Linked DNA regions of Rhizobium lentis. The protein of the gene in region 1 binds, or shares a complex with, the protein of each later gene. Links are inferred from orthologs where the notes say so. Each region holds a gene or a part of one and is shown on either strand. Other genes may lie near its edges. The genes, in order: accD and accB.

Region 1 (3,063 bases):
ATTGGCCATGGCTTCGGCGATGACTTCGCCGGCGCCGGGATTATGCCCGCCATCGACCCAGATTTCGGCGCCGGCGGGCGCGTGCGACAGCAGCCGGCCTTCGCTCAGGCGCTGCAGCCGGCCCGGCCACTCCACGCAATTCATCGCCTTTTCCATCATCATCTCGGTGACGGTAAAGCCAGCGGCCTTGACGGCGCGGATGGCGGCGGCGGCATTGGCATATTGATGGCGGCCGGGAAGGCGCGGCAACGGCAGGTCGGCAAGCCCGTATTCGTCCTGATAGACGAGCCTGCCATATTCCTCATGCGCCATGAAATCCTGGCCGAAGACGGCGGTCGGGCAATGCAGACGCTCGGCCGTGGACATCAGGACATCAAGCGCCGCATCATAGTCCTGGTGACCGATGACGACGGGCAAGCCCGGCTTCATGATACCGGCCTTTTCCGCGGCGATCAGTTCCACCCTGTCGCCGAGATAGGGCTGGTGATCCAGCGAGATCGGCATGATGACCGAGACGGCCGGATCGGACATGACATTGGTGGCGTCGAAGCGGCCGCCGAGACCGACTTCGATGATCGCGGCATCGGCTGGATGTTCCGAGAACAGAATGAAGGTGACCGCCGTCAGGATTTCGAAGACGGTGATGTGCTGACCAGCATTGGCATCAGCCACGCGGCGCACCGCATCCGCAAAGACGGCGTCGTCGACGAGCTGGCCGCGGCCGCCCGCCACACCGATGCGATAGCGCTCGTGCCAATTGACGAGATGCGGCGAGGTATGGACATGGGCGCTGTAGCCGCCGGCCTCGAGCAGGGCGCGGCAGAAGGCGGTGACCGAGCCCTTGCCGTTGGTGCCGGCGACATGGATCACCGGCGGCAATTTCCTGTGTGGATTGCCGAGCTGATCGAGAAGGCGGGTGATGCGATCGAGAGACAGGTCGAACCCTTTGGGATGCAATCCCATGAGTTTTTCGATCTCGTGCGCTGCCTCACTCACCGCCATTTGGCCTCTGGGTATCAATTCCGCACCCCGCCTGTTTGCCGGTTATCAGGCGCTCGCCGCCAGAGCGATTGCGCCGCCATTCACGTCGTTGGCTGCCGAGACGGGCTTCTTCGTCAGGATCTTCAGCAGGCGCGCCAGCGTTTCCGGAATGTCGTGACGTTTGACGACCATATCCACCATACCATGTTCCAGCAGGTATTCGGAGGTCTGGAAACCTTCCGGCAGCTTCTCACGGAGCGTCTGCTCGATCACGCGCTTACCGGCAAAGCCGATTTCAGCGCCGGGCTCGGCCAGATGAATATCGCCGAGCATGGCGTAGGAGGCCGTGACGCCACCGGTCGTCGGATTGGTCAGCACGACGATGTAGGGCTGGCCGGATTCCTTGAGCAAGTCGACGGCGACCGTCGTGCGCGGCAGCTGCATCAGTGAGAGAATGCCTTCCTGCATGCGCGCGCCGCCGGAGGCGGGGAACATGACCAGCGGGCACTTCTCGGAGGTCGCGCGTTCGAAGGCCTTGACGATCGCTTCGCCGGCGGCAATGCCGAGCGATCCGCCAATGAAGTTGAATTCGTGCACGACGGCAACGAGCTTCAGCCCTTGCACCTTTCCGAGGCCGGCAAGGATCGTATCTTCCTGTTCCGTCTTCACACGGCTGTCGCGGAGGCGATCGATATATTTCTTGGAATCGCGGAATTTCAGCGGGTCCTGGGCGACCTTCGGCTGCGGCAGCGATTCATATTCGCCATTGTCGAAAAGATCGGCAAGGCGGGCCTTGGCCGGCATCTTCATGTGATAACCGGACGCCGGAATGACCCATTTGTTGGATTCCAGATCCTTGTGAAAGACCATTTCGCCCGTTTCCGGGCACTTGATCCAGAGGTTCTCCGGCACTTCGCGACGGCCCAGCATGGAATTGATCCGCGGGCGAACGTAGTTGGTGATCCAGTTCAACTCGAATTCTCCTGGTTGAATAGCGCCAATGTGGGAAAACTATTCGGCAGCAACAAGGCGCGCCGAGCGTGTTCCCGAGGAAAGGCCGCGCACCAGCGTTGCGACGGCCTGAACCGTGTCCGCCGTCGCCTTTCCGTCTTTCGTCAAGCTCGTCGCCACCTGATTGACGATGGCGGTGCCGACGACGACGCCATCGGCCGAGCCGCCGATGACCTTCGCATGTTCCGCCGTCTTGACGCCGAAGCCGACACAGACTGGCAGTTCCGTATGCTGCTTGATGCGGGCCACGGCGCCCGAAACCAGCGACGGATCGGGCAGCGCCGAACCGGTGATGCCGTTCATCGAAACGTAGTAGACGAAGCCGGACGTATTCTTCAGCACGGCGGGCAGGCGCTTTTCATCCGTCGTCGGCGTTGCCAGGCGAATGAAATTGATGCCTTTGCGGATCGCCGGAATGCAGAGCTCGTCGTCCATCTCGGGTGGCAGGTCGACGACGATCAGACCGTCGATGCCCGCGGCAAGCGCATCGTCAAGGAACTTCTCGACGCCGTAAATGTAGATCGGGTTGTAATAACCCATCATCACGATCGGCGTCGCATCATTGGTCTTGCGGAAATCGGACGCCAGCTGCAGCGTCTTCTTGAGCGTCTGGCCGCCCTTCAGCGCCCGCTGGCCAGCCAGCTGGATCGCCGGGCCATCGGCCATCGGATCGGAAAAGGGCATGCCGAGCTCGATAATGTCGGAGCCTGCTTCCGGCAGCGCCTTCATGATGCCGAGGGAGGTGTCGTAATCGGGATCGCCGCCCATGAAATAGGTCACAAGCGCCGGACGGCCCTCGGCCTTCAGCTCGGCAAAGCGTTTGTCCATGCGTGCGGTCATGTCTTACAGTCCCATTCCCAGAATCTTGCCGACAGTGAAGATATCCTTGTCGCCGCGGCCGGAGAGGTTCATCAGGATGATTTCGTCCTTGGCCATCGTCGGCGCGCGCTTGATGACTTCAGCAATCGCATGCGCGGCCTCGAGCGCCGGGATGATGCCTTCGAGGCGGGTCAAGGTCTGGAAGGCCTCGAGCGCTTCATGATCCATGATCGGCACGTAATCGACCCGGCC
Region 2 (3,270 bases), 2.0 Mb from region 1 along the record:
AGAGGCCGATCGAATAGGCGCGCAGGAGGATGTCAGGAGTGATGCCTGGTGACTTCCTGCGCGAGCCTCCCATTCCTGTCCTACGCCGCCGGTGTGTTGGCCAGATAGTGCTCCAGCCAGTGGATGTCGTAGTCGCCGTTGGCGATGTCCTGGTTGGAGACGAGATCCTGGAACAGCGGCAGCGTCGTCTTGATGCCGTCGACCACGAATTCGTCGAGCGCGCGGCGCAGGCGCATCATGCATTCGACGCGGGTGCGGCCGTGCACGATCAGCTTGCCGATGAGACTGTCGTAATAGGGTGGGATCTTGTAGCCCTGATAGGCGCCCGAATCGATGCGCACCCCGAGCCCGCCTGGCGCGTGGAAATGCGTGATCGTGCCGGGCGAGGGCACGAACGTGCGCGCGTCCTCGGCATTGATGCGGCACTCGATGGCGTGGCCGGAAAAATGGATCTCATCCTGCGTCACCGAGAGACCGCCGCCGGAGGCGACGCGGATCTGCTCGTGCACGAGATCGATACCGGTTATCGCTTCGGTGATCGGATGCTCCACCTGCAGGCGGGTGTTCATTTCGATGAAATAGAATTCGCCGTTCTCGTAGAGGAATTCGATCGTGCCGGCGCCGCGATATTTCAGCTTCTTCATGGCGTCGGCGCAGATCTGGCCGATCTTCATGCGCTGCTCGACATTGAGCGCCGGCGAATTCGCCTCTTCCCAGACCTTCTGATGGCGCCGCTGCAGCGAGCAGTCGCGTTCGCCGAGGTGGATGGCATTGCCTTCGCCGTCGCCGAACACCTGGATTTCGATATGGCGCGGCTTGCCGAGGTATTTTTCCATATAGACGGCATCGTTGCCGAAGGCGGCTGCCGCTTCCGTGCGCGCCGTCGACCAGGCCTCGATCAGGTCGGCCTCGCTTCTGGCAACCTTCATGCCACGGCCGCCGCCGCCGGCCGTCGCCTTGATCAGCACGGGATAGCCGATTTCGGCAGCTGTCCGCAGCGCATCCTCTTCGGTCTTCACTTCGCCGTCCGAGCCTGGGACGACGGGAATGCCGAGTTCCAGCGCCGTCGTCTTGGCGGTGATCTTGTCGCCCATGATGCGGATGTGGTCCGCCGTTGGCCCGATAAAGGTGATGCCGTGGGCTTCGAGGATATCGGCGAACTTGGCATTCTCAGAGAGGAAGCCGTAGCCCGGATGTACGGCGTCGGCGCCGGTGATCTCGCAGGCGGCGACGATCTGATGAATATTGAGATAGCTCTCGCGCGAGGAGGGCGGGCCGATGCAGACGCTCTCGTCGGCAAGGCGCACATGCATGGCATCGGCGTCGGCGGTGGAGTGCACCACGACGCAGGCAATGCCGAGCTCTTTGCAGGCCCGAAGGACCCGAAGGGCGATTTCCCCGCGATTGGCGATGAGGATTTTCGAAATCATGGGCTTGGGCCTATTCGATGACGACGAGGGCTTGGCCGTATTCGACGGGATGTCCGTCATCGACGAGGATCTCGGTGACTTTGCCTGACTTCGGCGACGGAATCTGGTTCATCGTCTTCATCGCTTCGATGATGATGAGCGTCTGGCCTTCCTTGACGGTGGCGCCGATCTCGATGAAGGGACGTGCGCCCGGAGCCGGTGCCATATAGACGGTGCCGACCATCGGTGCGTTGACGACATTCGCCGGGTTGCGGCCGGGTGCTGCGGGCGCGGCAGCGGCTGCTGCCGGAGCAGCGGCGGCCGCCGGAGCGGCGAAGGCCGGTGCTGCGATCGGAGCCTGGACGTATTGCGGCGTGCCTCCGCCGCGCGAAACGCGGATGCGCAAGTCGTCCTGCTCGACCTCGATCTCCGTCAGATCCGTCTCGTTGAGGATGTTGGCGAGATCGCGGATCAGTGCCTGATCGATACCCGATTTCTTTTCAGCCATGGTGTTGCCCTGTCTTCTTCTTATGCCGTGATGTTCTTCAGCGCATGCAGCGCCAGGATGTAGCTGTAAGGCCCGAAGCCGCAAATCACGCCCTTGCATGCCGGCGCGATCATCGACTTGTGGCGGAATTCTTCCCGTGCATGAACGTTGGAGATGTGAAGCTCGATGACGGGAATGGAAATGGCGCGGATCGCGTCATGCAGCGCGACCGATGTATGCGTATAGGCGCCTGCATTGATGGCAACGCCGGCGGCCTTTTCGTCGGCCTCATGGAACCAGTCGACGAGCACGCCCTCGTGATTGCTCTGGCGGAAATCGATATCAAAGCCGAGTTCGCGCCCGGCTGCCTTGCAGTCCGCTTCGATGTCCTTGAGAGTCTTTCCGCCATAAATGCCGGGCTCTCGTTTGCCCAGCATGTTCAGGTTTGGGCCGTTCAGGACAAAAATCGTTTGCGTCATCGAATGTTCCGTTAAATCCACGACGGCAACCTATAGACTCCGCGACGGCTGATTGAAAGCCCTTACGGATTGGCCGGCAGGAATCGTGCCACAATTGTCCACATGGCTGAAACGCTTCGATTCTGGCGATTTGATGAGTGCCCCGATCGGCGTCTTTCGTCAGCAGGCAGTCTTGCCGCAGCTGCGCATGTTCTTGACCTTGGCTTCGAGGTCATCGAGCCCGACGGCACCCGGTACCAGTTCGTTGCCGATCACATAGGAGGGCGTGCCGCTGATGCCGAGGCTGGAGGCGAGCTGGTAGGTCGCCTGAACGATTCCGTCATTCGGGCTCTTTGCCATCTCGGCACGAATCTTGTCTTCGCTGACGCCAAGCGAGGCGGCGACGGCCATCGCCGTTTCGTCCGAGGCGCGGCCAGCGTGTCCGAGAAGCGCAACATGGAAATCGGCATATTTCTCGGGCGCCAGCCTGCGGAAGGCGTCGGCCACTTTGTGGGCGGCGACCGAGTCCGGGCCGAGGATCGGGAATTCCTTGAGTACGAAGCGAACGTTCTTGTCCTTCTTCAGCATCGCCTGCATGTCGGGAAGGGCGTGACGGCAGTAGCTGCAGTTATAATCGAAGAATTCGACGACGGTGACGTCGCCCTTGGGATTGCCAAGCGTAACGTCGTTCTTCGAGGAGAAGATATCGGCCGTGTTCTCTTCGATCGCCATATTCGCCTTCACCAGCCGTGCGGCTTCCTGCTTCTTCTGCAGCGCATCCTGGACTTCAAGCATGATCTCGGGGTTTTCGATCAGATATTGCTTGATGAATTCACCAAACTCCTTCTTCTGCTGATCATCGAGCGCTGCCGCCGGAAACGGGAGCGCGATCGATGCGGCAAGCGCCAGTGCGGTG

The links.
Region 2: the proteins of accD (region 1) and accB are in contact, whole or in part, in a solved structure (PDB 8UXZ), measured with the Escherichia coli proteins. The link is inferred for Rhizobium lentis from one-to-one orthologs.

Annotation. Positions count from the first base shown.
Region 1 is NZ_CP071454.1:1,836,482-1,839,544, reverse strand. Bases 1-2,739 are described here. They hold accD (acetyl-CoA carboxylase, carboxyltransferase subunit beta), read right to left. Parts: upstream 1,954-2,739; coding sequence 1,048-1,953; downstream 1-1,047. Other genes in these bases: trpA (tryptophan synthase subunit alpha), read right to left, coding at 1,993-2,739; J0663_RS08780 (bifunctional folylpolyglutamate synthase/dihydrofolate synthase), read right to left, coding at 1-1,020. Outside these bases: more of trpA, read right to left, coding at 2,740-2,832; trpB (tryptophan synthase subunit beta), read right to left, coding at 2,836-3,063.
Region 2 is NZ_CP071454.1:3,801,579-3,804,848, forward strand. Bases 180-3,125 are described here. They hold accB (acetyl-CoA carboxylase biotin carboxyl carrier protein), read right to left. Parts: upstream 1,918-3,125; coding sequence 1,441-1,917; downstream 180-1,440. Other genes in these bases: accC (acetyl-CoA carboxylase biotin carboxylase subunit), read right to left, coding at 180-1,430; aroQ (type II 3-dehydroquinate dehydratase), read right to left, coding at 1,938-2,375; J0663_RS18375 (DsbA family protein), read right to left, coding at 2,535-3,125. Outside these bases: aat (leucyl/phenylalanyl-tRNA--protein transferase), read right to left, coding at 1-73; more of accC, read right to left, coding at 81-179; more of J0663_RS18375, read right to left, coding at 3,126-3,270. UniProt on the Escherichia coli protein: This protein is a component of the acetyl coenzyme A carboxylase complex; first, biotin carboxylase catalyzes the carboxylation of the carrier protein and then the transcarboxylase transfers the carboxyl group to form malonyl-CoA.